Linked DNA regions of Variovorax paradoxus. The protein of the gene in region 1 interacts with the protein of each later gene in a pairwise test. Links are inferred from orthologs where the notes say so. Each region holds a gene or a part of one and is shown in the gene's direction. Other genes may lie near its edges. The genes, in order: recR and recO.

Region 1 (15,409 bases):
GAGGACACGCAGCTTGCCTTCTATGCCGCGCTGGTGGCTGACGACACGCTGCGCGCCGCCTACGTGAACGTCGGCGAAAAATCGTCCGGCACGCAGACCGTCGAACAGCCCGTGGTGGTGGAGGCGCGCGATGCGCTGGTCGCGGGCATCCTCGATGATTTCACCCGCATCGCCGAGGGTGCGGCGCTCCCGCCGTTGGGGGAGGGCGCCATCTGCGACTACTGCGCCGCACGGGGGCTTTGCAGAAAAGACTTCTGGGAAATCGAACAACCTCCGCCTTCGACTGACGCTGTGGCTGGAGGGCCTGCCCGATGAACGGCGCCGCCTACGAACACAACGGCCGGCACGTCACGCGCGAGGCGTTCTACACCGTCGCCTGCGATCCGCGCCGCTCCGTTGCGGTCGAAGCCTGCGCCGGTGCGGGCAAGACCTGGATGCTGGTGTCCCGCATCTTGCGCGCGCTGCTCGAAGAGGGCGAATCCGCCTGCGAGCCGCACGAGATCCTGGCCATTACCTTCACCAAGAAGGCTGCTGGAGAGATGCGCGAGCGGCTCGACCAATGGCTGGAGCAGTTCGCCGAGCGCAGCCCCGAAGAGCTGGTGCGCGAACTCGTGATGCGCGGTGTCGATCCCCCGGCGGCACTTGCCGCCGTGCCGCGCCTGAAAGGCCTCTACAGGCGGTTGCTCGAAGGCGGTCGGCCGGTGCAGTTCCGCACCTTTCACGCCTGGTTTGCGGGGCTTTTGCGCAACGCGCCGCTGGCGGTGCTGCGCGAACTCGGCCTCCCCGCGAACTACGAACTGCTCGAAGATGATGCGGAGGCGCGCGCGCGCACCTGGCGCCCGTTCTTCGAAGCCGTGACGGCCGACAAGGAGGCGCTGGCCGACTACTACGCCGTCGTGGCCACCTACGGCCGGTCGCAGACCGCCAAGGCATTGGGCGAAGCGCTCACGCGCCGTGTCGAGTTTTCGCTGTCCGATCCGGCGTCGGCCGTGCAGCACTTCAGCGCCATGCATCCGTCGCTCGCAGGGCTCGGGGAACCGACCGATGCCTTGAATGGAGACCTTGTCAGGCGCCGCTGGCTCGATCGCGCCGCAGCGCTCGGCCGAGAGGCCAACAAGACGCCGCAGAAGGCCGCCGAGGCGATCATCGACGTGTTCGGCACCGGCGAACCGCCGCGGGAATCGCGCGCCGCCGCCCTGGCGCACCTGCGCAAGAACTTCTTCGTCGCGACGGAAGACCGGCTCACCAAGAACCTGCAGAAATACCCCGCCGCGCAAGAAGCCGAAGCCGAGCTCCAGACTCTGTGCATGGCGCAGGCCCAGCACGCGGCGTGGCTCTACCAGCAGCGCATGACGCGCCTTACGCGCATCCTCGTCTCCGCCTTTGCCGACGTGAAGCGCGCGCACGGATGGGTCGACATGAACGACGTCGAGCAGGCCGCGCAATTGCTGCTCGGCCAGTCGGCGCTGTCGGGCTGGGTGCAGGAGCGGCTCGATGCACGCATCGCCCATCTGCTGATCGACGAGTTCCAGGACACCAACCCGCTGCAGTGGCAGGCGCTCTACGGGTGGCTCAGCGCCTACACCGGCGCGGGCGGCAAGGCACCGCGCGTCTTCATTGTGGGCGACCCGAAGCAGAGCATCTACCGCTTTCGCCGTGCCGAGCCGCAGGTGTTCATCGCTGCCAAGAAGTTCGTGCGCGAAGGCTTGGGCGGCGAACTGCTCAACTGCGACCACACCCACCGCAACGCGCGTGCGGTAGTCGGTCTTGTCAACCAGGCGATGCTGGCCGCGCAAGAGGCGGGAGAATTCGACGGCTACCGCGCACACACCACCGAGCGGAGCGACGAGGGCGAACTGCTCAAGCTCCCGCCCATCGACCGCGATGCAGTCAGCACGGCCGCAGCAGCACCTGCCGACGACGGCATGCTGCATTGGCGCGACAGCCTCGTTACGCCGCGCGTGTTGCCCGAAGAGCAGTTGCTGCAAAAGGAATGCGAACAGGCCGCGCGCTGGGTGGCGCAACGCATTGCCGACGGCACGCCGCCGCGGCAGATCATGGTGTTGGCGCGACGCCGCAACCGGCTGTCCGCCATGCAAGACGCGCTGCGTCAGCGGCACATTCCCGTGCAGCAACCTGAAAAGAACGAGCTGCACGATGCGCCTGAAGTGCAGGACGTGGTCGCGCTGATCGATGCGCTGGTATCGCCCGCGCACGACCTCTCCCTGGCACGCGCGCTCAAGTCGCCGCTGTTCGGCATCGGCGACGATGCGCTGGTGCAGTTGGCGCTGCGCCAGCGCGAGCAACCTTCGTCGAGTTGGTTCGCGTTGATTCAAAAGGGCGAAGACCTGCCGCAGGAACTGGTCGAGGCGGGCGCCAAGCTCAAGCAGTGGCGGCGCTGGCTTGCTGCGTTGCCCCCGCACGATGCGCTCGATGCGATCTTTCACGATGGCGATGTGCTCGCCAGGTTCGGTGCCGCCATGCCCTCGGCCATGCGACAGAGTGCCTTGGCCAATCTGCGCGGGCTGCTGGCGGCATCGCTCGAGATCGAAGGCGCCCGCTACGCCACGCCTTATGCGCTGGTGCGCGTATTGCGCGCCGGGGGCGTCAGGGCACCGTCCGTCGCGGTGCCAGATGCGGTGCAACTCCTGACGGTACACGGCGCCAAGGGCCTCGAGGCCGACACCGTGCTCATGCTCGACTGCGACGCGCCGCCGCCGCGCGCCCAGACCATGGGTGTGCTGGTCGAATGGAAGGGGAGCGACAGTGCACCCACGCGCTTCGTGTTCCTGGCAAGCGAGAAAACGCCGCCGGGCTGCGCCACCACATTGCTCGAAGAAGAACAGCGCGCACGCCACCGTGAGGAGCTCAACGGTCTTTATGTGGCGACCACCCGGGCGCGTGAGCGCCTTGTGCTGTCGTCGGTGCAGCCGGCCCGCGCGAACGAGGGCAGCTGGTGGACGCGGCTCGAATCGATCTGCGAACCCGTCGAAGCCGACGAGCCGCTGATCGTGTTGCCGGTGGCTTCCGGCACAGGCAGCTTCCCCATGAAGCAGATGCCGGTGCTCGCGCCAGCGGTCAAGGAACCCGTGGCTATCAAGAAAGCCGCTGACACTACCGTCGATGCGCGCGCTGCCGCGTTCGGCCAGGCGATGCACCGTCTGCTCGAATGGGCCGAGCCGGGCGAGCCCTTGCCGGCTGCGCACGTGCGAGCCGCCGCGCGCGAGTTCTTGCTCGATGCGCAGCAGGCACGCGGCGCCGCGGTGCTCGCCGAGCGCATTCGCGGCGGCGCCGGGGCATGGGCGTGGAATGAGCGCATGATCGACTGGCACGGCAATGAAGTCACTCTGGTGCACGAAGGCGAAACGTTGCGCATCGACCGACTGGTGCGCGAGCGCATCACCGGCGCCTGGTGGATCCTCGACTACAAATCTGCCGCTCGCCCCGAGCGCGACGCGGCACTCATCGCACAGATGCAGCGCTACCGCGCCGCCGTGCAACATGCCTACCCCGGTGCCACGGTGCGCGCCGCGTTCCTGACCGGGCAGGGCGAACTGGTACATCTCGAATGACTCTTTCCCATACCGTTGCCGTGATCGGCGGCGGACCTGCCGGCCTCATGGCGGCCGAAGTCTTGAGCGCGTCCGGCGTGCAGGTGCACGTCTACGACGCCATGCCCTCCGTGGGCCGCAAGTTCCTGCTGGCCGGCCGCGGCGGGCTGAACCTCACACACTCGGAGCCCTTTGACATCTTCATGAGCCGGTTCGGCGACCGGCGCGCACAGCTCGAACCCATGCTCACCCAGTTCGGACCGGAGCAGGTGCGCCAATGGGCAGCAGGCCTGGGCATCGAGACTTTCGTGGGCACATCGGGCCGCGTCTTCCCGACCGACATGAAAGCCGCGCCGTTGCTGCGTGCGTGGCTGCAGCGGCTGCGCGCAGCGGGCGTGCAGTTTCATATGCGCCATCGCTGGCTTGTCGACGGAGATGCGCCGATAGCTGCGGCTTCGCTGCGGTTTGCCACCCCGGGCGGTGAAGCCACCGTGAAGGCCGATGCGGTAGTGCTCGCGCTCGGTGGTGCAAGCTGGGCGCGGCTGGGCTCCGACGGCACTTGGGCGCCGTGGCTCCAGGCGCGCGGCGTCGACGTCGCGCCGCTGCTGCCCGCCAATTGCGGCTTCGATGGAGCAGGGTGGAGTGAACATTTCTCCAGCCGCTTTGCGGGCCAGCCCTTCAAGTCGGTCGCCATTTCATTCACCGACAGCCAAGGCCGCCGCTTTGCGCGCAAGGGCGAGTTCGTTGCGACTGCCACCGGTATCGAGGGTAGCCTGATCTATGCAGCATCGGCATTCCTGCGCGACGAGATCGCCGCGCACGGCAGCGCCACGCTGCTGCTCGATCTGCTGCCCGACCGAAGTGCCGAGCAGGTGCTGGCTGCCGTCACCCATCCGCGGGGCGCCCGCTCGCTCAGCAGCCACCTCAAGAGCCGGCTCGGCCTGGAAGGCATCAAGACCGGTGTGCTGCACGAAGTGCTGAACCGCGAGGCCATGCAAGACGCTGCCCAATTGGCGGCGACCATCAAGGCCGTGCCGCTGCGCCTGGTTGCGGCGCGCCCCATCGATGAAGCCATCAGCACCGCGGGCGGCGTTCGCTTCGATGCACTCGACGAAGGGCTCATGGCAAGCGCATTGCCGGGCGTGTTCCTTGCGGGGGAAATGCTCGATTGGGAGGCGCCGACCGGCGGTTACCTGCTGACGGCCTCCATGGCCAGCGGCGCGGCCGCGGCGCGCGGAGCGATCAAACGGCTGAACGTCTAACGGTTTATCCCGGCTGCGGCGCGGCAAGCCTCAGAGCCGCGCTGCGGCCCGGGTGTCGGCAAAAACACTGCGCCCCAGCCAGCGCCACAGGTCGCGGGTATCGGATTCAGTGCCAATGACGCGCAAGCGCCGCTCGCGCAACGCAGCCCCGGCGTCGAGGTCGCCGGTCCAGATCTCGGTCAGCGTCCGCACGGTTGATTCGACAATCAGCGTCGGCTCCTCGCCAGGGTTGTCGCGGCAGAGGTCGGCGCTGCCCTGGTCGACGACCAGCCACCACCGCCGCTCGCCGTCGGGCGCGTCGGTGAAGCGGAAGTGGATCACGATGCAGCGTGCGCGCGGGCACTCGTCGATCCGCACGAAGCGGCGGACGTCCCACATCAGGAAGCCGGCGTCCAGCTGGTCGCGCTTGAGCCGGCTGCCGATCCAGCGCGCACCCCAATGGCCCAGCGCCATCACGATGGGGCGCAGCTCCTCGCCCGCTGCGGTCAGGTGGTATTCGGCCGTGCTTCCGTCGCCATTAACCCGTTTGACGACGCCCACTTCCTCCAGCTTGCGCAGGCGCTGGGCCAATAGCGAGCCCGACATGCGCGGCACGCCGCGCCGGATGTCGTTGAAGCGCGTGCTGCCGCACAGCAGTTCGCGCACGACCAGCGGCGTCCAGCGCTCGCACAGCACCTCGGCGCCGCGCGCCACAGTACAAAACTGGCCGTAGTCGATCATGGCGTCAATTTAGTCCTTGAGGCGCGCCGAGGCCAGTACAAATTCTGGACTGGCGAAGCTTGGGCCGCGCGGCCATTCTTGAGACTCCCTCACTCGATGGAGACACATCATGGAAACCGCCACAGCCGCGCCGGCATTCAACGCCGCCGCCTTCAAGACCACCACGCGCGCTCAGTGGCAGGCCGCCGCCGAGGCCTGGCACCGCTGGGGACCGTTTCTCGGCCGCTGGCTGGGCGATGCGACGGAAACCATGTTCGATCTGGCCCGCATCGGGCCCGGCAGCCGGGTGCTCGACGTTGCCGCCGGCGCGGGCGAGCAGTCGATCGGTGCCGCGCGGCGCGCGGGCGCCAGTGGTTACGTGCTTGCCACCGACATCGCGCCGGCCTTGCTTGAGCGCGCGGCGGCGGATGCCAAGGCCGCGGGACTGTCGAACCTCGAGACCCTCGAACTCGACGGCGAGGCGCTCGACACGCTGCCTGCCGGCAGCTTCGACGCGGCAATCAGCCGCGTGGGCCTGATCTACTTCCCCGACCAGCAGCGCGCGCTTGCCGGCATGCGGCGCGCCTTGCGTCCGGGCGGGCGGGTGTCGGCGGTCGTCTACTCGACCCCCGAGCGCAACGCGTTCTTCTCGATCCCCGTGAAGATCATTCGCGAACGCGCGCGGCTCCCTGCGCCGCTGCCGGGTCAGCCCGGGCCCTTTTCGCTCGGTGCCGAGGGCGCGCTCGAGGCCGCGTTTGCCAAAGCCGGCTTGCGCGACATCGAAGTGCGCCGGGTGCCGTCGCCGGTGCGGCTGGCGAGTGCGGCCGAATGCGTGCGCTTCGAACGCGAGTCCTTCGGAGCGCTGCACCAGATGATGGTCGGGCTCGATGAGGCCGAGCGCGCGAGCACCTGGGATGCCATCGAAGAGGCGCTGCGCCAGTTCGAAGGCAGCGAAGGCTTCGTCGGGCCATGCGAAATGCTGGTCGGCGCGGGAAGCGCGTGAGGGTGGGAGTGGGGCTTAGAGCCCCTCTTGCAACGCGCAAGTTCTTGTCTTGAGAACTCGCGGTTTTTTGATGTTAGGTTGACGAGCCTTACCCCTGGCACTGACTACGCAGTTAGGGCTGCTTGGTTCCCCACCTGACCCGGTTGGCCACTTCACCATGCAGGGAGGCCCGTCAGCACTTATTGTAACCCCCCAGGCTGCGCGCACTTCGTGTCGCTTCGCCCACCCCTCTGCTGGCGGGCTATACCGGCGGCCGGCGGAGCCGGCTCCGCGGTATCCCGCGAAAAAGGCAGGGCTTTTTAGATTGCGGGGGAGGGCCGGGGACCGGCTCCGCGCCTTTTAGAATGCCCCCAATGTCTTATCTCGTGCTCGCTCGCAAGTTCCGTCCGAAAACCTTTGGCGAGATGGTCGGTCAGGGGCACGTGGTGCAGGCGCTCGAGAACGCGTTGACCACGCAGCGCCTGCATCACGCCTACCTTTTTACCGGCACGCGGGGCGTGGGCAAGACCACGGTGTCGCGCATCCTGGCCAAGTCGCTCAACTGCCAGGGTCCGGATGGGCAGGGCGGCATCACGGCCACGCCTTGCGGGGTGTGCCAGGCCTGCAAGGACATCGATTCGGGCCGCTTCGTTGATTACACCGAACTGGACGCGGCCTCGAACCGCGGCGTGGACGAGGTGCAGTCGCTGCTCGAGCAGGCGGTTTACAAGCCGGTGCAGGGGCGCTTCAAGGTCTTCATGATCGACGAAGTGCACATGCTCACCAACACCGCGTTCAACGCGATGCTGAAGACGCTCGAAGAGCCGCCCGAATACCTCAAGTTCGTGCTGGCAACGACCGATCCGCAGAAAGTGCCGGTCACGGTGCTGTCGCGCTGCCTGCAGTTCAATCTGCGGCCCATGGCGCCTGAAACGGTGCTCGAACACCTGACGAGCGTGCTGCAGACCGAACAGGTACCGGCCGAACCGCAGGCGCTGCGCCTTTTGGCTCGCGCGGCGCGTGGCTCGATGCGCGACGCGCTGTCGCTCACCGACCAGGCGATTGCCTTCGGCAACGGCGAACTGCTCGAAGCCGGCGTGCGGCAGATGCTCGGCAGCGTGGACCGAGGCCATGTGTTCAAGCTGATCGAGGCGCTGGCGCTGGGTGACGGCAAAACGGTGGTCGATACCTCCGAGGCGCTGCGGCGCGACGGCATGTCGGCTGCCTCTACGCTGGAAGAAATGACGGCCGTGCTTCAGGCCATGGCCGTGCTGCAGGCGGTGCCTTCGCGCGCGGAGTCGGCCGATTCGGCCACCGACCCCGATGCGGCCGATACAGCCCGCCTGGCATCGCTGATGCCGGCAGACGAAACCCAACTGCTCTATAGCCTGTGCCTGCACGGCCGCGGCGAGCTGGGCCTGGCGCCCGACGAGTATGCGGCGCTGACGATGGTGCTGCTGCGGCTGCTGGCCTTCAAGCCTTCGGGCGCGGCCACTTCCTCATCGGCCCCTTCGGCTTCAGCGGAAAAAAAAACTCTGAATGACGCCCCACGGGCGGTTTTGGCGCCCACGGCGGCACCTGCGGCTCGGGTTGCACCGGTAGCCGAGGCACCCGCTCGGGCTGCCGCACCGGTGCCCCCGCAAGCCGATGCGGCACCGGCGGGCCAGCGCCTTGCGGTGGTGAGCGAACCGGTGCGGCAGGGCGGGCCGCCGAGGCCGCCCCCTTCGGCGGAGGCGCCGATTGGCGAAGACAGCCCCAGGGTGCTCGCGGTGCCGATTCGCGTACAGCCGCCGCCGGGCCAGCGGGACGTGCCTCGGCCCGACGGGCAGCGCGCCCCCGCAGCGCCCATTCCCCCCAGCGAAGACGGCGATTTCTGGCATGCCACCGTCACGCAGATGATTGCGGCCGAGAGCATCAATGCCCTGGCGCGCGAGCTTGCGCTGCAGTCGCAACTTGTGGCGCGCGACGTCGACCAGTGGATACTGCGCGTGGAGCGTGAACTGCTCAACCAGCCTTCGGCGCGCGAGAAGCTCGCCGACGCGCTCGCGGCCTTGGGCCACAGCGTGAAGCTGGCGATTGAAATCGGCGGCGTGGTCGACAGCCCCGCGCGCCGCAACAAGCACGCGGCCGACGAACGCCAGCGTGTGGCCGAAGAGGCGATTCGCAACGACCCCGAGGTGCAGATGCTGATGCGCGAATTCGATGCGAAGATCGTGCCTGGAACGCTCAAGCCCGCCTGAGCGCCGTCTCTTATCCTTCCCCATTTTTTCCAACCAACAATCAGGACCAACGATGTTCAACAAAGGACAACTGGCCGGCCTCATGAAGCAGGCGCAGGCAATGCAGGACAACCTCAAGAAGGCCCAGGAAGAGCTGGCCACCATCGAGGTCGAAGGCGAATCGGGTGCCGGCCTGGTCAAGGTCGTGATGACCTGCAAGCACGACGTCAAGCGCATCACCATCGACCCGAGCCTTCTGGCCGACGACAAGGACATGCTCGAAGACCTGGTGGCCGCCGCCTTCAACGCCGCGGTGCGCAAGGCCGAGGAAACCAGCGAACAGAAGATGGGCAAGCTCACGGCCGGCATGCCGGGCCTGCCGCCCGGCATGAAGCTGCCGTTCTGAGCCGTTGATGGCCGACGCCAGTTCGCTCGACGCATTGGTCGATGCGTTGCGCCGCCTGCCCGGTGTCGGCGTGAAGTCGGCCTCGCGCATGGCTTTTCATTTGCTGCAGCACGACCGCGAAGGCGCACAGCTGCTCGCGCGTGCCCTGCAGCAGGCGGCCGGCAACGTGCGGCATTGCGAGCGCTGCAACACCTTCACCGAGGCGCCGGTCTGCAACGTGTGCCTGGACCCGCGCCGCGACGCGAGCAAGCTCTGCGTGGTCGAAACGCCCGCCGACCAGGCCGCGCTCGAGCGCACGGGTGCATTCCGCGGCTACTACTTCGTGCTGATGGGCAAGCTCAGTCCGCTCGACGGCATCGGGCCCAAGGACATCGGCCTGCAGAAGCTCTTCGACCGCGCGCTCGACGGCACGGTCAGCGAGGTGATCCTTGCCACCAACTTCACGGCAGAGGGCGAAGCCACCGCGCACGTGATCGGCGAAGCCCTCAAGCAGCGCGGCCTCAACGTGACACGGCTTGCGCGCGGCGTGCCGGCGGGCAGCGAACTCGAATACGTCGATCTCGGCACCATCGCGCATGCGCTGGTAGACCGCAGGTAGGCACAGACAACCGACATGACTCTTTCACTGCTGACGATTGCCTACTGGTGCGTGTTCATTGCCTGCGGCCTGCCGTACCTGGCGGCATGGATCGCCAAGGTCGGCAGCTTCGGGCCGCGCGACAACATCCAGCCGCGCGATTGGGCCGCAAAGCAGAGCGGCTGGCGCGCACGCGCGAACAGCGCGCAGGCCAACAGCTTCGAAGGGCTGCCGTTCTTCATCGGCGCGGTGATCATTGCGCATCAGCTCGGTGCGGCGCAGGCAAGGCTCGACATGCTTGCGGCTGCATATGTCGTCTTGCGCGTGATCTACATCGCGGTGTACATCAAGGGCATCGGCAGCGTGCGCAGCGCAGTGTGGGCACTCGGATTCCTGGTCAACATCGCGATTCTTTTCGTCGCGCGATAGGCGCACCAAGCCATCGGAAGAGGCCTCGTAGAGGTCTTCATGTTTACGTAAAAACCCGCACGGGATGACCCCGATGCAGGCAACGTGGGCGCACCCCTAAGCTCGATTCAGTTCACCAGAATCAAAGAGCCCGCAGGACCGCTCCATGCTCCATCGCAGAACCCTCATCACCGCCTCCGCAGTCGCTGCCGCAGCAGTTGCGCTGCCGCGGGTCTTTGCGCAAGCCAAACTCGAGAAGACGAAGATTTCCATCGCAGTCGGCGGCAAGGCGGCCTTCTACTACCTGCCTCTCACCATCTCCGAGCAGCTCGGCTACTTCAAGGCCGAAGGCCTCGAGGTCGAGATTTCCGACTTTGCCGGCGGTGCACGCGCGCTGCAGGCCGTGGTGGGCGGCTCGGCCGACGTGTGCTCCGGCGCCTACGAGCACACCATCAATCTGCAGGCCAAGAACCAGTTCTTCCAGGCCTTCGTGCTGCAGGGCCGCGCACCGCAAATCGCGGTGGGCGTGTCGACCAAGAACATGGCGGGCTACGCCGGCATTGCCGACCTGAAGGGCAAGAAGATCGGCGTCTCGGCGCCGGGCTCGTCCACCAACATGGTGGCCAACCTCGTGCTCTCGCGCGGCGGCTTGAAGGCCAGCGACGTGAGCTACATCGGCGTGGGTGTCGCGGCCGGCGCGCTCACGGCGCTGCGCTCGGGCCAGATCGACGCCATCAGCAACACCGACCCGGTGATGACCATGCTCGAGCAGAAGGGCGACGTGAAGATCATCAGCGACACGCGCACGCTCAAGGGCACGCAGCAGGTGTTCGGCGGTCCGATGCCCGCGGCCTGCCTCTACGCGCCGATGGACTTCATCCAGAAGAACCCCAACACCTGCCAGGCGCTGGCCAACGCCATCGTGCACGGCCTCAAGTGGCTGCAGACTGCGGGGCCCGGCGACATCATCAAGACGGTGCCCGAAACCTATCTGCTCGGCGACCGCGCGCTGTACCTTGCGTCTTTCGACAAGGTGCGCGAGTCGATTGCCACCGATGGCCTCGTGCCGACCGAAGGGCCGAAGACGGCGCTCGCGGCCATCTCCAGCTTCGACACGGCAGTGAAGGCCGACAAGATCGACCTCGCCAAGACCTACACCAACGATTTTGCCCGGCGCGCGAAGGACAGGTTCAAAGCCTGACCTCCGAACGTCCCCGCGACCCGGCTTCGGCCGGGTTTTTTCTTGCAGCCAGACATGTCCGACTACGCACTCGAACTTCTCTCCATCAGTTGCACCTTTCACTCGAAGGACGATCCGGGCCAGCGCTACACCGCGGTGGCAGACACCACGCTGCGCGTCAGGGCAGGGGAGTTCGTTTCTGTGGTGGGGCCAACAGGGTGCGGCAAGTCGACGTTGCTGAACGTGGGGGCGGGTCTGCTCGAGCCTTCTTCGGGCACGGTGAAGGTTTTTGGCGAGACGCTTGCGGGCGTGAACGCGCGGGCGGGCTACATGTTCCAGACAGAGGCGCTGATGCCGTGGCGCAGCGCCGTCGCCAACGTGATGGTGGGGCTGCAGTACCGCGGCGTGCCCGAGGCCGATGCACGCGAACAGGCCGAGGCGTGGCTTTCGCGCGTGGGCCTTTCGGGTTTCGGCGACCGCTATCCGCATCAGCTTTCGGGCGGCATGCGCAAGCGGGTGGCATTGGCGCAAACACTGGTGCTCGACCCCGACATCATCCTCATGGATGAGCCGTTCAGCGCGCTCGACATCCAGACCCGGCAGCTGATGGAAAACGAAGTGCTTGAACTCTGGAGCGCCAAGAAGAAGGCAGTGCTCTTCATCACGCACGATCTTGATGAGGCGATTGCGATGAGCGATCGCGTTGTGGTGCTGTCGGCCGGGCCGGCCACGCACCCCATCGGCGAATTCACCATCGACCTTGCCCGCCCGCGCGACGTGGCCGAGGTGCGGACGCAGCCGCGCTTTGTCGAACTGCACACGCAGATCTGGGAAGTGCTGCGCGACGAAGTGCTCAAGGGCTACGCGCAGCAATTGAGGAAGGCCGCATGATGCCGCGCCTGAACGAACGCAATGCGCGTTTCTGGCAGCTGGTGCTGCTCGTGGTCTTGCTGGTGGCCTGGCACGTGGCGTCGCGCAATCAGCAGATCGCGTTCTTTCTGGGTGAGCCCATTCAGGTGGCTGGCCGCATCTGGAGCTGGTTTCTGCCGTTCGAAGTGCCGCCGAACCTGTTGTTCCCTGAGGGGCTGAAAGGCAACGCGGACATCTACCGCCACCTGGGCACCACGCTGCTCGAGACGGTGCTGGCCTTCGGCATTGGCACGGTGCTCGGCCTGGCGTGCGGGCTCTGGCTGGCGCTGGCGCCCACGGCGAGCCTGATTCTCGATCCCTACATCAAGGCCGCCAACTCGATGCCGCGCGTGATCCTGGCGCCGATCTTCGCGCTGTGGTTCGGCCTGGGCATCTGGAGCAAGGTGGCGCTGGCCGTCACGCTGGTGTTCTTCATCGTGTTCTTCAACGTCTACCAGGGCGTGCGCGAGGTCAGCCCCGTGGTGCTGGCCAACGCGAAGATGCTGGGCGCCAATCAGCGGCAGCTGCTGCGCACCGTGTATCTGCCCAGCGCTACCAGCTGGGTGTTCTCGAGCCTGCACACGTCGGTGGGCCTGGCCTTCGTGGGTGCGGTGGTAGGGGAGTACCTGGGGTCGGCGCGCGGCGTGGGCTACCTGATACTGCAGGCCGAAGGCACCTTCGACGTCAACACGGTGTTTGCCGGCATCGTGGTGCTCACGGCCTTTGCGCTGCTGCTCGACGGCCTGGTCGGGCTCATCGAGAAGCGCCTGATGAAGTGGCAGCCACGCAGCGGCGAGACCGAAAAGCTCTAGCCGGGTTCAGCGCTTCTTCTTTGCCGGCGTGCCGCCGCGCTTTTCGCGCACGACCTGCTGCTTGCCGCTGGACTTTGTCACGTTGCCGCGTGCGGCAGTCGCCTTTACCGCGCTGCTTCCGCGCTTGGTGCTTGCGCGGCCGCGAGCCTGTCCGCCCCCCGATCCGACGCGAGCCGCGGGTGCGGCTCGAACCGGAAGGTATACGACCACGCTATAGCCGCGCTTGAACGCATGATTGGGCTTGACATCGTTCCACTCGGCCACGTTGGCGGGCGCGAGCTTGTAGCGGCGGGCGATGCTGGCTACGCTGTCGTTGCGGCCCGCCTTGATGGTGGTGCGGCGGTTGACGATCTCGGGCTGGAAGCTCAGGTGCCCGCTGTCGGCGACCAGGGCCGTCACATCTTCTTTCACGCGGGCACCGCGCGGCACGATGAGCGTGGAGCCGGCCTTGATGAGCATGCGCGGCGGAATGCTGTTGAGCGCACGCAGATCGGACTCGCTCATGCCCGAGCGCTGGGCGGCATCGGCCACCGTCATGGTGTTGGGAACCACCCATGCCGTCCAGCTGGCGTACTGGCCTTGCGAGTAGGCGTCGAAATTGCGCTGGAACACGGCGGCGTTGTCCCAGGGCAGCAGGATCTGCTGCGTTCCGGCCGCAAGCAGCACCGGCTTGTGCGCGGCGGGGTTCAGGGCGCGAAAGTCTTCGAGCCGAACGTCGGCCAGCTTTGCCGCCAGCTCGACGTCGAGGTCGCGCGTGAGCGTCACGGTCTGGAAGTACGGGTGGTTGGCGATCAGCGGCAGTTCGGCGTTGAACGCCTGCGGGTTCGCAACGATGTTCTTCACGGCCTGCAGCTTGGGCACGTAGAGCCGCGTTTCGGCCGGCATGGAAAGATCGCTGTAGGTGGTGGGCAGGCCAAGGCGCTGGTTCTTGGCAATGGCGCGGCTCACGCTGCCTTCGCCCCAGTTGTACGCGGCCAGCGCAAGCTGCCAGTCGCCAAACATGCGGTAGAGCTTTTGCAGGTAGTCCAGCGCGGCGCGGGTCGATGCCACCACGTCGCGGCGGTCGTCGCGGAAGATGTTCTGCTTCAGGTCGAAGTCGGTGCCTGTGGCCGGCATGAACTGCCACATGCCCGCGGCGCGCGCGCTGGAAATGGCCTGCGGGTTGAACGCGCTTTCGATGTACGGCAGCAGCGCGAGTTCGGTGGGCATGTTGCGCCGCTCGAGTTCCTCGACGATGTGGAACATGTACTTGTTCGAGCGCTCGGTCATGCGCTGGATGTAGTCGGGCCGGCTGGCATACCACTGCTCTCGGTCGCGCACGAGGTCGCTCTCGAGGTTGGGCATCTTGAAACCGCGGCGGATGCGATCCCACATGTCGGCGGGCGGTGCGAGCGTGACCACGCTTTGCGAATGCGCTTCGCTGCTGGTGATGGGGGTGAGCGGGCCGCCCGGATAGACAGGCGCCGCGCTGCCGGCCACCTTGGACGCGGTACCGCCCGTGGTGGCGGATTGTGCGGAAGTGCCGGACGAAGACGGGGTCGTGGTGGTGCCCGCGCAGCCCGCGAGCAACAGTGAACCTGCAAGGCAGGCAGCAGCGATAAATTTCATCGGAAGTCGTTTTTCCATTGGCGCAGTGCGGCAAACACATCGGCTTCGCCCGCATTCGCGGAAAGCTCGGCGTGCTCGCGCACCGCTCTAAGGACAGTGGCTTCGCGGCTGCGAAGAAAAGGGTTGATTCGGCGTTCGGTGGCCAGTTGCGAAGGCAGCGTGGGCTGCCCCTGCGCGCGCAGGCTTTCGCAATGCGCGGTGTACTGAGTCAGATCGGTATTGCCGGGTTCCACCGCCTGAGCGAAACGCAGGTTAGCAAGTGTGTATTCATGCGCACAACATACGCGGGAGTCGCCGGGCAGTGCTGCAAGCGCATCGAGCGAAGCCAGCATTTGCGCCGGCGTGCCTTCGAACAGGCGGCCGCAACCGCCGGAGAACAGCGTGTCGCCGCAAAACAGCAGCGGCGCCTGGCCTTGGTGTGCCGGCAAGAAGTACGCAATGTGGCCGGCCGTGTGGCCCGGCACGTCGATGACCTGGAAGCGCAGCCCGAGCACTTCGGCGGTGTCGCCATGCGAAAGCGGCGTGAAGGGTTCGGGGATGCGCTCGCGCGCGGGGCCGAACACCGGCGCGCCGGTTGCCGCATGGAGCGCGGCCACGCCGCCCGTGTGATCGGGGTGGTGGTGCGTGACTAGAATCGCGGCGAGCTGCAGCTTGTCGCGCGTCAATGCGTTGAATACCGGTTGAGCGTCGCCCGGGTCCACCACGATCGCGTTGGAACCGTCCTGCAGCATCCAGATGTAGTTGTCAGCGAAGGCGGGCAGCGGAACAAGGGTCATGAGCGGTCAAATTATAGGTT
Region 2 (15,575 bases), 1.1 Mb from region 1 along the record:
CGAAGAAGCCGCGCGTGCCACGCTCGCAAAGGCAGGCAAGACCGACGCGGACATCGACTGGCTCATTCCGCACCAGGCCAACATCCGCATCATGGAAGGCACGGCCAAGAAACTGAAGCTTCCGCGCGAGAAGCTCATCGTCACGGTCAACGAGCACGGCAATACCTCGGCCGCCTCGATTCCGCTGGCGCTCGACGAAGCCGTGCGCTCCGGCAAGGTGAAAAAGGGCGAAACCGTCATGCTCGAAGGCGTGGGCGGTGGCTTCACCTGGGGCGCGGTGCTATTGAATCTGTAGCGTATTGCGGCGCCCGCGTGGGGCCGCAGTGCGACATGACGCGTTAAAAACAATGAAATCCTTCGCTTTTGTCTTTCCGGGTCAGGGCTCGCAGGCCGTCGGCATGCTCGACGCCTGGGGCGACCATCCGGCCGTTGTCGAAACCCTGCGCGAGGCATCCGAAGCGCTGGGCGAAGACATTGCCGCGCTGATCAAGAACGGCCCCAAGGAAGAGCTGGCGCTCACCACCAACACGCAGCCGGTCATGCTGGTGGCCGGCGTGGCGGCCTGGCGCGCCTGGCTGGCTGAAGGCGGCGCGGCCCCTTCGGTCGTGGCGGGACATTCGCTGGGCGAGTACTCCGCGCTGGTGGCGTCCGGCGTGCTCACGCTGGCGCAAGCCGCGCCGCTGGTGCGGTTTCGTGCGCGAGCAATGCAGCAGGCGGTGCCCGTCGGCACCGGCGCCATGGCCGCCGTTCTCGGTATGGAAGTTGGCAAGGTCGTAGCGGGCTGCGCGGAAGCCACTGCGTCTTTCGGTGCGGGCAGCGCCGAGATCGTCGAGGCGGTGAATTTCAACGACCCGATGCAAACCGTGATCGCAGGCAGCAAGGCGGCCGTCGACAAGGCCTGCGAGGTGCTCAAGGCCAACGGCGCCAAGCGTGCGTTGCTGTTGCCCGTGTCGGCGCCGTTCCATTCGAGCCTGATGAAGCCCGCGGCCGAAGCGCTGCGCGAGAAGCTCAGCACCATCACGCTCGCTCCGCCCCAGATTCCGGTACTCAACAATATCGACGTGGCCGTGGAGACCGATCCGGCCCGCATCCGCGAAGCCCTGGTGCGCCAGGCCGCCGGCCCGGTTCGCTGGGTTGAAAGCGTGCAGGCCTTGAAACTGCGCGGTGTAGCCGCCATCATCGAGTGCGGGCCCGGCAAGGTGCTGGCCGGAATGGTCAAGCGCATCGCCCCCGAGCTCGAAGCCGCGTCGGTGTACGACCCAGCAACGCTCGCGGACTCCCGACAACTGCTCGCCGCCTGAACGGCGAAAGGCCCGGACACTTCTTTTATGAGCATTCCCAAATTTGAAGGGCAAGTAGCCCTGGTCACCGGCGCATCGCGCGGCATTGGCGCAGCCATTGCGCTAGAGCTCGCCCAGCGCGGCCTCAAGGTGGTCGGCACCGGCACCACCGAAGAAGGCGCGGGCAAGATCACTTCGGCGCTCAGCGCCTTCGGCGGCCGCGGCCGCGCACTGGACGTGAACGACGGCGCTGCCGTCGAGGCCCTCATCGATGAGATCGTGAAGGCCTATGGCGCCATCCACGTTCTGGTCAATAACGCCGGCATCACGCGCGATACGCTCGCCATGCGCATGAAGGACGACGACTGGGATGCGGTGCTGGCCACCAATCTCAAGGCTGTGTTCGGTCTTTCGCGCGCCGTGATTCGCCCGATGATGAAGCAGCGCTACGGCCGGATCATCAGCATCACCAGCGTGGTCGGGGCCTCCGGCAATGCCGGCCAGGCCAACTACGCCGCGGCCAAGGCCGGCGTCGCGGGCATGACCCGGGCGCTGGCACGCGAACTCGGCAGCCGCAGCATCACGGTCAACTGCGTTGCCCCGGGTTTCATCGAAACCGACATGACCGCCAGCCTGCCCGAGGCACAGCAACAGGCGCTGCTCCAGCAGATTCCGCTGGGCCACCTGGGCAAGCCGGCCGACATCGCGCATGCAGTGGCGTATCTTGCATCTCCGCAGGCTTCCTATGTGACGGGGCAGGAACTGCACGTCAACGGCGGCATGCACATGTAATTGGCCGCAAGGCGCAATCTTTCCCCGTCCCGGGCGCACGGCAAATGCCACAATGCGCCCGGCTAAAATCCACCGATTACCTACAACCCTCAGAGGGAACCAAATGAGCGATATCGAAGCACGTGTCAAGAAAATCATCGCCGAGCAACTCGGCGTGGAAGAGTCCCAAGTAACGAACGAAAAGGCCTTCGTGGCCGACCTCGGCGCGGACTCGCTCGACACGGTCGAACTGGTGATGGCACTCGAAGACGAATTCGGCATTGAAATTCCGGATGAAGACGCCGAGAAGATCACCACGGTGCAAAACGCCGTCGACTACGCCACCAAGAATCAAAAGGCCTGATCGGGCCGGCTGCAACTGCGACGGCCGGCGGCGCTTCTTTCAAGCCCCGTACGCGCCGCCAGCAGCTGTTCAGCGCTTCCAGAAAGGTTTGCCGGCATGACCAAACGCCGCGTCGTCGTGACCGGACTCGGTTGCATCGCTCCTGTCGGAAACACCGCGACCGAGTCCTGGGCCAACCTGTTGGCCGGGAAGTCGGGCATTGCGAACATCACCGCGTTCGATGCAAGCGCCTTCGCTTGCAAGTTCGCAGGTGAGGTGAAGGGTTTCGACATCACCCAATACATCTCGGAGAAGGAAGCGCGTCACATGGACCGCTTCATTCATCTGGGGCTTGCCGCCGCCATTCAGGCGGTGCAGGACAGCGGACTGCCGACCGGCGAAGCGCTGTCGTACGAAGAAGCCGTGCGCATCGGCTGCAACATCGGCTCGGGCATTGGCGGCCTGCCGATGATCGAAGAGACGCATGGCGAATACGCGACTCGCGGCCCCCGCCGCATTTCGCCGTTCTTCGTGCCGGCTTCGATCATCAACATGATCTCGGGCCACGTGTCCATCAAGTACGGCTTCAAGGGCCCGAACATCGCCGTCGTGACCGCCTGCACCACCGGCCTGCACGCCATCGGCACCTCGGCGCGCATGATCGAGTACGGCGATGCCGACGTCATGATCGCGGGCGGCGCCGAGTCGACTATTTCTCCGCTCGGCATCGGCGGCTTTACCGCGCCGCGCGCGCTGAGCACGCGCAACGACGATCCCGCAACGGCTTCCCGTCCCTGGGACAAGGACCGCGACGGCTTCGTGCTGGGCGAGGGCGCCGGCGTGCTGGTGCTCGAAGAATACGAACACGCCAAGGCGCGCGGCGCCAAGATCTATGCGGAAGTGGCGGGCTTCGGCCTGACCGGCGACGCGTACCACATGACCGCACCCGACGTCGACGGCCCGAGCCGCTCGATGGCCATGGCGCTCGCCAATGCAGGCGTCAATGCCGACCAGGTGCAGTACCTGAATGCCCATGGCACTTCCACGCAGATCGGCGACCTCAACGAGACCAATGCGGTCAAGAGGACTTTCGGCGATCACGCGAAGAAGCTGGTCGTGAACTCGACCAAGTCGATGACCGGCCACTTGCTGGGCGGTGCCGGCGGCATTGAATCGGTGTTCACGGTGCTCGCACTGCATCACCAGAAGAGCCCGCCGACCATCAACATCTTCAACCAGGATCCGGAGTGCGACCTCGACTACTGCGCCAATGTGGCGCGCGATCTCAAGATCGATGTCGCGGTCAAGAACAACTTCGGCTTCGGCGGCACCAACGGCACGCTGGTGTTCAAGCGCGCTTGAGCCTTGCTCTTTCATGCACAGCGCACCGTCGGTGACCTACCCGGTGGGGCGCTCGCGCGGCGCAACCCGGATACTGATAGCCACCTGGGCCCTGGGAGCCTGCTGCGCAGGCCTCTCTTGCTATCTCTTCGATAGTGCCGGCTGGCGCCAGCTGCTCCTGGTTCTGAGTGTTCTGTTTTCAGGCATTGCGGCCGCGCTCGGGCTGCGAAGCGACGGCGCTGGCGTCTTGCACTTCGACGGACTCCATTGGAGCCTCACGGGCACCGACCGGGGCCGCGCCGTCCATGCCGCGCAGGCCTCCGTGGCGCTCGATCTTCAGTCGCTGCTGCTGGTTCGGCTGAGCCAGCCGGGCCGCGCCGCACGTTGGATATGCATCGAACAGCGCGCCATGCCGGAGCGCTGGCGCGATCTGCGCCGTGCGGTATATTCGCGCCCCCCGTCCGCGTCGCCTGCCGGCGAGCCTTGGCGGGCGACCGTGCCGGCCGACGCGCCCTGAATCTCCCCGATGACCACTTCTCCGCCGCCAGTGCCACCGGACTCCGGCTTGACCGATGTGTCCGTCGAGGCACCGCGCCCAGGTGAGGTCGATCTCCAGCTCGTCCAGCGGACGGTTGCGGGCGACCAGAAGGCGTTCGAGCTGCTGGTCATCAAATACCAGCGCCGGATCGAGCGCCTGATCGGGCGCATGGTGCGCGATGTCGACCTGGTCGAGGATATCGCGCAGGAAACCTTCATCCGGGCCTACCGGGCGCTTCACCAGTTCCGTGGCGATGCCCAGTTCTACACCTGGCTTTACCGGATCGCGGTCAACACCGCCAAGAAGGCGCTGGTCGACATGAAGCGCGACCCCACCATTTCCGAAAGCGCCCTGCGGCCGTCTTCTGAAGAAGACGATGAAACTTACCGCCCCGGAAACGAACCAATCAGCGACGAGACCCCCGAATCGGTGCTGGCGGCAAACGAAATCGCCAGCGTTGTCGAAGCGGCCATGGAAGCGCTGCCTGCCGAGTTGCGGCAGGCTGTCACCCTCCGCGAAATCGAGGGCATGAGTTACGAAGAGATTGCCGAGGTCATGGATTGCCCTATCGGCACGGTGCGTTCGCGTATTTTCCGGGCGCGCGAGGCCATTTCGGCCAGGGTCAAACCGCTGCTGGACAACCAGTCAGGCAAGCGTTGGTAGGTAAGCAGGTGAATGAAATGAATCAGACGATGACGGCTCGTGAACAGGTGTCCGCACTGGCGGACGGTCATTTGCAGGGCGACGACTTCGCGCGGGCCATCGAAGCCGTCTGCGCCGAAGACGATGCGCGCGCCGCCTGGCGTTCCTATCACGTGGTGGGCGACGTTCTGCGCTCGGGTGCCCACGCGCCTTGCAGCGACAGCGACGCGTTCCTGACCCGATTCCAGCAGCGCCTTGCGGCCGAGCCCGTGGTTGCGACCCCGGTCCTGGCGCCGGTAACGGCCACCAAGGTGGTCACGCTGCAGCGCAGGGCCGACGCCGCCAACGAGCCGGTGTTCCGCTGGAAGCTGGTGGCAGGCGCCGCGTCGCTGGTGGCCGTGGCTGCCATCAGCTGGACATTGGTGGGCAACGGAGCGGGCTTCCCGTCTTCCGGGGCGCAGATCGCGGCGCAGCAGCAACCGGCCGCCAATTCGGTGCTGGCGGCTGCAGCGGTCAACGGCCAGTCGCCTGCCGCCACCACGCTGACGCCGACTCGCGTGGTGGTCGGCAACGGCAGCGCCCAGGTCATGCTGCGCGATCCGCGGCTCGACCAATTGCTCGAGGCGCACCAGCAAGCCGGCGGCGCTTCGCAGATGCCTTCGGGCTTCTTGCGCAACGCGACCTTCGAGGGGCCCACGCGCTGATTGCGCGCCTGTCGCTCCCAATGACCGTTCAGATGCCGATCTCCGTACGTGCGTTCGCGCTGGTGTTCACTGCTTTCTGCCTGGCGCAAGTCGCCATCGCACAGACCCGTTCGGGTCCGATGAATGCAAAGGGAGCAGCCTCGGCGCAAGCCGGCGACGCTCCGCCGGCCATGGGTGTGGTTGAGTGGCTTCAGCGCATGCACACCGGAGCGCGGCAACGCAACTACGTTGGCACTTTTGTGGTTTCGGCGGCGGGCGGCGATTTGTCGAGCGCGCGCATCTGGCATGTGCGAGAGGGCGACCTGCAGATCGAACGCATCGAAGCCCTCTCGGGGCCGCCGCGCTCGACATTCAGGCGCAACCACCACGTCATGACCTTCCTGCCCGAGGCAAAGGTCGTGAAGGTCGAAAAGCGCGAAAACCTCGACCTTTTCCCCAACCTGCCCGACAAGCCGGATTCGTCGATTGGCGACTTCTACGACGTCCGGGCCGTCGGCAAGGACCGCGTGGCGGGCTTCGATGCCGATGTGGTGCAGCTGGTGCCGCATGACACCTTGCGCTTCGGCTATCGCATCTGGAGCGAGCGCCGCTCCGGCCTCGTCATCAAGCTGCAGACCGTGGACGGCGATTCACGCGTGGTCGAGCAATCGGCGTTTTCCGAATTGCAGCTCGATGCCCCGGTCAAGGCGCAGGCCCTCGCGCAGATGATGACCAATACAAGCGGTTACCGCATCGAGAAGCTCGAGCTCGAGCGCACCAGCGCGCAAGACGAAGGCTGGGTTCTCAAGACGCCGGTGGCCGGTTTCAAGCCGCGCAGCTTCTATCGGCGCCCGGCGGGCGGCGACAAGACGGGGCAGGACCGCACCGTTCAGTGGACCTTCTCCGATGGCCTCGCTTCGGTGTCGCTTTTCATCGAGCGCTACGATGAAAAGCGCGCACCGCGCGACGGCGTGCTGACCATTGGTGCAACCAACGCCATTCGCCGGCGATTGCCCGAGCCGGCAAGCGACTGGTGGCTCACCGCCGTGGGCGAGGTGCCACAGCAGACGCTAAATGCTTTTGCCCAAAGTCTCGCGCGCACGCGCTGACCTGACGCGCATGCGCAAGTGGCGCTGAACCAAGTCCGCATCACAGACTCATAGCTCTTCTTTTGGTCGCTCTGTTCTTTTGAAAGAAAACCGATGATGTTCAAAGTCGAGGGACACAAGCTTCGTTCCTATCTCTTCGCATTCGGCCTGGCCTGTTCGGCCAGCGTGGGTTTCCTGCCGGCCACCTCGGCCGTTGCCCAGACGCCCCAGACACCGCAAGCGCGCGGCTTGCCCGACTTCGCCGATCTGGTCGAGCAGGTGGGGCCTGCAGTGGTCGGGATCCGCACCGTCGAAAAGGTTTCCACCCGCAGTGGCGGCGGTGGAGAAATGGACGAGGAAATGCAGGAGTTCTTCCGGCGCTTCTTCGGGCAGCCGCTGCCCGGCAATCCGCGCCCGGGCCCGCGTCCGAACCGGCCGCAGCCCCAGGAAGAAGAGCGTCCGCGCGGCGTGGGCTCGGGCTTCATCCTGACCGCGGACGGCTATGTGATGACCAATGCCCACGTCATTGAGGATGCGTCGGAGATTCTGGTCACCCTCACCGACAAGCGCGAGTTCAAGGCCAAGCTGATCGGCGCCGACAAGCGCAGCGACGTCGCGGTGGTCAAGATCGAGGCCACGGGGCTTCCCGTGGTGAAGGTCGGCGACATCTCGAAGCTGCGCGTCGGCGAATGGGTGATGGCCATCGGCTCGCCCTTCGGGCTGGAGAACACCGTTACTGCCGGCATCGTGAGCGCGAAACAGCGCGACACCGGCGACCTGGTGCCCCTGATCCAGACCGACGTGGCCATCAACCCCGGCAACTCGGGCGGGCCGCTTATCAACCTGCGCGGCGAGGTGGTCGGCATCAACAGCCAGATCTACTCGCGCTCCGGCGGCTACATGGGCATTTCGTTCTCGATCCCGATCGACGAGGCAATCCGCGTCAGCGACCAGTTGCGCACCACGGGCCGTGTCTCGCGCGGCCTGATCGGCGTGACCATCGGCTCGGTCTCGAAGGACGTGGCAGAGTCTCTTGGCCTCGGCAAGGCGCGCGGCGCCGTGGTGAGCAGCGTGGTGCCGGGCTCGGCGGCCGACAAGGCCGGTGTGCGCGAAGGCGACATCATCACCAAGTACGGCGACAAGGTCATCGAAACGCCGAGCGATCTCTCGCGTTCGGTGGCCAGCACCAAGCCGGGCGTGAAGAGCACGCTCACCGTATTCCGCAACGGCAGCTCGCGTGAACTTTCGATCACCGTTGCAGAGGGCGACCCCGAAGCCAAGCCTTCGAGCAAGCGCCAGTCGGACCGCGAGGAGCCGCAGGCCAAGCCGTCGTCCACCGCCGGAAAGGCGATCGGCCTTGTGGTCAGCGACCTTACCGACGCGCAGAAGAAGGAGCTCAAGGCGCGCGGCGTGCGTATCGACGCGGCGACCGATGCCGCCGCGCGGGCCGGTCTGCGTGAAGGCGACGTGATTCTTTCGGTCGGCAATATCGAAGTGACCAGCGTCAAGGAATTCGAATCCGCCTTGGCCAAGGCCGACAAGAGCAAGCCGCTCAGCGTGCTGTTCCGCCGCGGCGAGTGGGCGCAATATGCCCTGATCCGACCCGCACGCTGATCTGGCGCTGCCGTCAAGTGGCCCCACCCGACAGTCGGGTTTGGGGCCTTTTTTTGAGGTGTTTGCGACGCTCGGCAGCTTGGCTCAAAAAAATTTTTGGGCCGGGAAGAGGCGTTATTTTGTTGGTGGCTACTAACTTGTAAGTAGGCTTAGGACGGTTTTCGGTAGAATAGGAGCCCTTGGGCGGTGGGTCCATGCATAAGGAGGGCGAATTCCTTCACGATGCGAGATGTCAGACAGCAGTCCACCGCTGCTCCACAGATCGCCCACAAGTTGTTCATCGAGTGCTCCACCGAACCTGTGGATAAGTTGTTTATATCTTTCATGTTGTGGACCCGCAACGACCCGTTTTGACCCTGTCCCCGGATGTACGTGCCTCCCTTTTTGCCTACAATGAAGTTCCAACTACTGCAGTTGCCATTGCTTGTTGGTTCAGGGCGCGTCTCCAGAAGACGCGCCCTTTTTTCTTGCCTGTCGCACTCTGCGCACGAGCCAATTCAAGTACTTAAGCGTTCCCGTTGATGAATCACATCAGAAATTTTTCGATCATTGCGCACATCGATCACGGCAAGTCGACGCTCGCCGATCGTTTGATCCAGCGTTGCGGCGGCCTCGCGGAACGCGAGATGGAAGCGCAGGTGCTCGACTCGATGGACATCGAAAAAGAGCGTGGGATAACCATCAAGGCGCAGACCGCTGCGCTGCACTACAAGGCGCTCGATGGACAGGTCTACAACCTCAATCTGATCGACACGCCGGGCCACGTCGACTTCTCATATGAAGTGAGCCGCTCGTTGTCGGCATGCGAAGGTGCGCTGCTCGTCGTCGATGCATCGCAAGGTGTCGAAGCGCAGACAGTGGCCAACTGCTACACCGCGCTCGACCTCGGTGTGGAAGTGGTGCCGGTGCTCAACAAGATGGACTTGCCGAACGCGGATCCCGACAACGCGCGCAAGGAAGTCGAAGACGTGATCGGCATCGATGCGACCGATGCGATTCCGTGTTCCGCCAAGACAGGTCTCGGCATCGAGGAGATCCTCGAAGCCATCGTGCACAAGATGCCGCCGCCGCGCGGCAACCCCGACGGCCCGCTGCGCGCGATGATCGTCGACAGCTGGTTCGATCCCTACGTGGGCGTGGTCATGCTGGTGCGCGTGGTGGACGGCCGCCTGGTGAAGGGCGAGCGCATCAAGATGATGGCGTCCGGCGCCACGTACAACGCCGACAACATCGGCGTCTTCACGCCGGCCAACGAGCCGCGTGCATCGCTCGAGGCGGGCGAGGTGGGCTACATCATCGCGGGCATCAAGGAGCTGCAGGCCGCCAAGGTCGGCGACACCGTGACGCTCATCAAGCCGGGCACCGGCGGCGCGGCTGCCACTGCCACCGAGGCGCTGCCGGGCTTCAAGGAAATCCAACCGCAGGTGTTCGCCGGCCTCTACCCGACCGAAGCCAGCGAGTACGACTCGCTGCGCGACGCGCTGGAAAAACTCAAGCTCAACGATTCGTCGCTGCGCTACGAGCCCGAGGTGAGCCAGGCGCTGGGCTTCGGCTTCCGCTGCGGCTTCCTGGGCCTGCTGCACATGGAAATCGTGCAGGAGCGGCTCGAGCGCGAGTTCGACCAGGACCTGATCACCACCGCGCCGAGCGTGGTGTACCAGGTGGTGCGCAACGACGGCGAAGTCATCATGGTCGAGAACCCGTCCAAGATGCCAGACGTGGGCAAGATGAGCGAGATTCGCGAGCCGATCGTCACCGTGCATCTCTACATGCCGCAGGAATACGTGGGCGCAGTGATGACGCTGGCCAACCAGAAGCGCGGCGTGCAGATGAACATGGCCTACCACGGCCGCCAGGTCATGCTGACCTACGAAATGCCGCTCGGCGAAATCGTGCTCGACTTCTTCGACAAGCTGAAATCGGTCAGCCGCGGCTATGCCTCCATGGACTACGAGTTCAAGGAGTACCGCGCGTCCGACGTGGTCAAGGTCGACATCCTGCTGAACGGCGAGAAGGTCGACGCGCTGTCCATCATCGTGCACCGCACCCAGTCGCAGTACCGCGGCCGGGCGGTGGTGTCGAAGATGCGCGAGATCATTTCGCGCCAGATGTTCGACGTTGCCATCCAGGCGGCCATCGGGGTGAACATCATTGCGCGTGAGACAATCAAGGCGCTGCGCAAGAACGTTCTTGCCAAGTGCTACGGCGGCGACATCACCCGCAAGAAAAAGCTGCTCGAGAAGCAGAAAGCGGGCAAGAAAAGAATGAAGCAGATCGGCTCCGTCGAGGTCCCGCAAGAGGCCTTCCTCGCGATTCTGCAAGTCGAAGACTGATCTCAAAAATGGCATTCATCACTACTCTGGTCCTCGCGGCCTTTACCGGCTACGTCGGTGCCTGGTACTTTGGTGCCATCGAAGGCAACTTCGCGCTGCTCCTGTTCTGCGCCACCGTGGTTACCGGTCTCTACTGGCTGGCCGAGCGCTTCTACTTCCTGCCGCGCCGCGAACGCGCCGCTGCCGCACTCGAGGCTTCGCTGAGCGAGCGCAACGCCCGCCTGGCCGGCCAGGGCATCACGCAGGTGGACACGGTCGACGCCAAGGCGAGCGAGCGCCTGCTCATGCAGCCGTGGTGGCTCGACTGGACGGCCGGGCTGTTCCCGGTGATCCTGGTGGTGTTCTTGCTGCGCTCGTTCCTGTACGAGCCCTTCAAGATCCCGTCGGGTTCGATGATGCCGACGCTCCTCACCGGCGACCTGATCCTGGTCAACAAGTTCACCTACGGCCTCCGGTTGCCGGTCATCAACACCAAGATCACAGACGGCACGCCGTTGGCGCGCGGCGACGTGGTGGTGTTCCGCTACCCGCCCAAGCCCAGCATGGACTACATCAAGCGCGTGGTCGGCATTCCGGGCGACGAGGTGGCCTACCTGAACAAGAAGCTCACGATCAACGGCCAGCCGGTTTCCAAGAACCCGATGCCCGACTACCTCGACGGCGACTCGATGCGCCTGCTCAAGCAGTTCACCGAAGACCTCGGCGGCAAGCAGCACAGGCTGCTCAACGACGACGCCGGCCCGGCTTTCGTCCAGGGCGCCACCGACTTTCCCTATCGCGAAAACTGCCGCTATTCGGTCGAGGGCGTGGTCTGCAAGGTGCCCGCCGGCAATTACTTCATGATGGGCGACAACCGCGATAATTCGGCGGACTCCCGATTCTGGGGTTTCGTGCCGGACAAGAACATCGTGGGCAGGGCGTTCTTTGTGTGGATGAACTTCGGCGATCTGGGTCGCATCGGTCCATTTCAATAAGTAATCAGCATTGTTCGAGGGGTAAGAGGGCATGAGAACAAATCGGTCCATCCGCAGCAGGGCCGCGCACCAGCGCGGCATCTCGTTCATCGGTCTGGTGTTTGTCGCCGTGGTGCTGGGTTGCCTGGGCGTGGTCATCGCGCAGGTCATCCCTACGCTGATCGAGTACCAGGCCATCGACAAGGCTGCCAACAAGGCCAAGGAAGGCACCACCGTGCCCGAAGTGCGCGCCATCTTCGACCGCGCGCAAGCCATCGACGACTTCAAGTCCGTTTCGGGCAAGGACCTCGACATCAAGAAGGTCGGCGACAAGGTCGTCGTGTCGTATGCCTATGAGCGGGAAATTCCGCTGTTCGGCCCGGCCTACCTGGTGCTCAAGTACAAAGGCGAGACCCGCTGAACGCGGCGACACGCAAGGTGGACGGCGGCCTCGTAGCGCTGCAGGAGCGCCTCAAGCATTCGTTCTCCGACACGCGGCTGCTCCAGCTCGCGCTCACGCACCGCAGTTTTTCGGCTGACCACAACGAGCGCCTGGAGTTTCTCGGCGACTCGGTGCTCAACCTCGCGGTGTCGCACCTGCTCTACACCCGCCTTTCGGCCTTGCCCGAAGGCGATCTGTCGCGCGTGCGGGCCAACCTGGTCAAGCAAGACACCTTGCATCGCCTGGCGCTCGAGCTCCAGCTGTCGCCGCTGCTTCGGCTCGGCGAGGGCGAGGCGCGCTCCGGCGGGCCTAATCGGCCCTCGATCCTCGCCGATGCGCTCGAAGCGCTGATCGGCGCGGTCTACCTCGACGCGGGCTTTGCGGCCGCCGAGGCGCTGGTGCGCCGCCTCTACGAGTCCGTGGAAATCAATCCGCGCATGGAAGCCGCCGCCAAGGACCCGAAGACCGAATTGCAGGAATGGCTCCAGGGCCACAAAATGAAGTTGCCGGTGTACCGCGTAGCGGCCACGCTCGGCGCCGCGCACAAACAGACTTTCGATGTCGAGTGCGAGGTGCCGGAGCTGGGCCTGCGCGAACGCGGCATCGGTGGCTCGCGCCGCGCCGGCGAGCAGGCTGCCGCGGCGGCCATGTTGATCCGGCTCAAGGCACGCGGGGCCGCGTGAAACCAGAATGAACGACGCTATAAATTCAGCAGCAGAACACCCCGAAGACGCAGCGAGCGGAACGGGTAGAACGGGGCCCCAGCACTGCGGCCTGGTGGCCATTGTCGGCAAGCCCAACGTGGGCAAGTCGACGCTGCTCAACGCGCTGGTGGGCCAGAAGATCAGCATCACCTCGCGCAAGGCGCAAACCACGCGGCACCGCATCACGGGCATGCGCACAATCGGTGCCACGCAGTTCGTGTTCGTCGATACGCCGGGTTTCCAGACGCTGCACGCCAATGCGTTGAACAAGTCGCTCAACAAGACCGTGCAGGGCGCGGTCGGCGATGTGGACCTGATTCTCTTCGTGGTCGAGGCGGGCAGCTTCACGCCGGCCGACGAGCGGGTGCTCAAGCTGCTCGGCAAGGGCATTCCAACCGTTCTGCTGGCCAATAAGCTCGACAACGTGCACCGCCGCGGCGACATCGCACCCTGGCTGCAGACCATGCAGGCGAAGCACCCCTTCGCCGAGTTCGTGCCGATGTCGGCCAAGAACCCCAAGGATGTCGAGCGCCTGTTCGGCATCTGCGAAAAATACCTGCCCGAGCAACCCTGGTTCTACGCCGAGGACGAACTCACCGACCGCAGCGAGAAATTCCTTGCCGGTGAACTGGTGCGCGAAAAGCTGTTCCGCCTGACCGGAGACGAACTGCCTTACACCTCGACGGTGATCATCGACAAGTTCGAGGAAGAGCCGCCGCAGAAAAAGGGCCAGAAGCGCCTGCTGCGCATTGCCGCCACCATCGTGGTCGAGCGCGACGGCCACAAGGCCATGGTCATCGGCGACAAGGGCGAGCGGATCAAGCGCATCGGCATGGAAACACGCGTCGAGCTCGAGAAGCTGGCCGACGCCAAGGTTTTCCTCGAACTGTGGGTGAAGGTGCGCTCCGGCTGGGCAGACGACGAAGCGCGCGTGCGCTCGTTCGGCTACGAATGAAGTGGCGACTGCCCACCGCGTCTCGCACGAACCGGCGTATGTGCTCCATCGCTACGACTGGAGCGAATCGAGCCTGATCCTCGAGGTCTTCACCCGCCACCACGGTCGCATCGCGCTCGTGGCCAAGGGGGCGAAGAGGCCGAGCTCCAATTTCAGGCCCGTGCTGCTGCCGCTGCAGCCGCTGCAACTCAACTATGGCGGCGACGCCGAGATCCGCACGCTTAAAGGCGCCGAGTGGATGGGCGGCCACGTCATGCCGACGGGCGAGGCGCTGCTCTCGGGCTACTACGTCAACGAATTGCTGCTGCGCCTGCTCGCGCGGGACGACGCCCATGAAGCGCTGTTCGACGCGTACGCGGGCGTGGTGCAGGTGCTGGCGGGCGACCACGCCGGTGCACAGGCCGCAACCCAGGCCGCGGCGCTGCGCGCTTTCGAGCTGCTGCTGCTGCGCGAAGTGGGCCTGTTGCCGTCGCTCGACGCGCAGACCCTCACGCTCGAGCCGCTGGTGGCGGAGGCACGCTACAGCCTGGTGCCGGAAGCCGGTTTGCGGCTGGCGGGCGAGGGCGAGGCGGCCCTGGCCGGGGCCGATTGGCAATCGCTGCAGGGCGTGCTCGACGATCGCGCCCCCTTTACCGCCACGCTGCGGGAGGTGGCGACCATGAACGCCGGCAGCAACAGTGCCCTCAGAAACCAGCTGCGCGCCTTGCTCAACTACCATTGCGGTGTGTCCACGCTGCGCACGCGGCAGATGATGAGAGATTTGCAAGCCCTATGAGCACTTCCGGCCATTCCGCTACCACGTCGCTGTCGGTCAACCTGAACAAGGTGGCCCTTGTGCGCAACACGCGCCACCTGGGCATTCCGAGCGTGCTGAAGGCTGCCAACGCCTGCCTTGCCGCCGGTGCGCAGGGCATCACGGTGCATCCGCGGCCGGACGCGCGTCACATCCGCGTGCACGACGTGAGCGACCTCTCCGCGCTGCTTGCAAAGGACTGGCCGGGCATCGAATTCAACATCGAAGGCAATCCGTTCCACAACCTGATGGACTTCGTGCGCGAGCTGAAGCCGCATCAAGCCACTTTTGTGCCCGACAGCGAATCGCAATCGACCAGCGACCATGGCTGGAGCTTTCCGGAAGATGCCGAGCGCCTGCGCCCGGTGATTGCCGAGGCCAAGGCCCTGGGGGTCCGCGTGAGCCTGTTCATGGACCCGATTCCCGAGATGATGGCCGCTGCGAAGGCCGTGGGCGCCGATCGCGTCGAGCTGTACACCGAGGGATATGCCGCATCGCGCGGCACTTCGAACGAAGCGGCCGTGCTTGCGCGCTACGTCGAATCGGCTCGTGCGGCGCAGGCTGCGGGCCTGGGCATCAACGCGGGCCATGACCTGAGCCGCGACAACCTGACCGCTTTCCTGCGTGCCGTGCGCGGCGTCCAGGAGGTCTCGATCGGCCACGCCTTCATCGCCGACGCGCTCGAGCTGGGCTACGCGGCCACCACGCGGGACTACCTGCGCTGCATCGACGAGGCCAAGTGAGCGCTCCAGCGGCATGATCTACGGCATCGGCACCGACATCTGCGACCTGCGTCGCATCGCCGCGACCTTCGAGCGCCAAGGCGAGCGCTTTGCCCACCGGGTGCTCAGCGACGCCGAGTTCGCGGTGTGGAAGGCCCGTAGCGAGCGCTGGCCCAAGCGCGGCCTGAGCTATCTCGCAACGCGCTTTTCCGCCAAAGAGGCCTTCAGCAAGGCCATCGGCCTGGGCATGCGCATGCCGATGACCTGGCGCCTGTGCGAGATCGCGAACCTGCGCAGCGGCAAGCCCGTCATCGTGTTGCACGGCGAGTTGAAAGAATGGTTCGAGGCCAAGGGCCTCACGGCACACGTGACG

Evidence for each region.
Region 2: the proteins of recR (region 1) and recO interact in binary tests that used the Escherichia coli proteins (3 or more experiments, as listed by UniProt). The link is inferred for Variovorax paradoxus from one-to-one orthologs.

What each region holds. Positions count from the first base shown.
Region 1 is NZ_CP046622.1:2,634,242-2,649,650, forward strand. The notes cover bases 8,103-10,921. They hold recR (recombination mediator RecR), read left to right. Parts: upstream 8,103-9,126; coding sequence 9,127-9,717; downstream 9,718-10,921. Other genes in these bases: dnaX (DNA polymerase III subunit gamma/tau), read left to right, coding at 8,103-8,734; GOQ09_RS12245 (YbaB/EbfC family nucleoid-associated protein), read left to right, coding at 8,787-9,119; GOQ09_RS12255 (MAPEG family protein), read left to right, coding at 9,733-10,125; GOQ09_RS12260 (ABC transporter substrate-binding protein), read left to right, coding at 10,271-10,921. In the rest of the region: GOQ09_RS12210 (PD-(D/E)XK nuclease family protein), read left to right, coding at 1-315; GOQ09_RS12215 (UvrD-helicase domain-containing protein), read left to right, coding at 312-3,572; GOQ09_RS12220 (TIGR03862 family flavoprotein), read left to right, coding at 3,569-4,813; GOQ09_RS12225 (winged helix-turn-helix transcriptional regulator), read right to left, coding at 4,844-5,533; GOQ09_RS12230 (class I SAM-dependent methyltransferase), read left to right, coding at 5,643-6,515; more of dnaX, read left to right, coding at 6,869-8,102; more of GOQ09_RS12260, read left to right, coding at 10,922-11,305; GOQ09_RS12265 (ABC transporter ATP-binding protein), read left to right, coding at 11,360-12,175; GOQ09_RS12270 (ABC transporter permease), read left to right, coding at 12,172-13,005; GOQ09_RS12275 (transglycosylase SLT domain-containing protein), read right to left, coding at 13,012-14,613; gloB (hydroxyacylglutathione hydrolase), read right to left, coding at 14,610-15,389; GOQ09_RS12285 (class I SAM-dependent methyltransferase), read left to right, coding at 15,388-15,409. UniProt on the Escherichia coli protein: May play a role in DNA repair. It seems to be involved in an RecBC-independent recombinational process of DNA repair. It may act with RecF and RecO.
Region 2 is NZ_CP046622.1:1,540,614-1,556,188, forward strand. Bases 12,591-15,575 are described here. They hold recO (DNA repair protein RecO), read left to right. Parts: upstream 12,591-13,688; coding sequence 13,689-14,462; downstream 14,463-15,575. Other genes in these bases: rnc (ribonuclease III), read left to right, coding at 12,591-12,711; era (GTPase Era), read left to right, coding at 12,719-13,687; GOQ09_RS07190 (pyridoxine 5'-phosphate synthase), read left to right, coding at 14,459-15,223; acpS (holo-ACP synthase), read left to right, coding at 15,237-15,575. Outside these bases: GOQ09_RS07110 (beta-ketoacyl-ACP synthase III), read left to right, coding at 1-295; fabD (ACP S-malonyltransferase), read left to right, coding at 348-1,301; 3-oxoacyl-ACP reductase FabG, read left to right, coding at 1,329-2,072; acpP (acyl carrier protein), read left to right, coding at 2,176-2,415; fabF (beta-ketoacyl-ACP synthase II), read left to right, coding at 2,512-3,756; GOQ09_RS07135 (hypothetical protein), read left to right, coding at 3,770-4,252; RNA polymerase sigma factor RpoE, read left to right, coding at 4,262-4,936; GOQ09_RS07145 (sigma-E factor negative regulatory protein), read left to right, coding at 4,954-5,619; GOQ09_RS07150 (MucB/RseB C-terminal domain-containing protein), read left to right, coding at 5,640-6,707; GOQ09_RS07155 (DegQ family serine endoprotease), read left to right, coding at 6,801-8,300; lepA (translation elongation factor 4), read left to right, coding at 8,822-10,633; lepB (signal peptidase I), read left to right, coding at 10,642-11,607; GOQ09_RS07170 (DUF4845 domain-containing protein), read left to right, coding at 11,639-12,007; more of rnc, read left to right, coding at 12,025-12,590. UniProt on the Escherichia coli protein: Involved in DNA repair and RecF pathway recombination.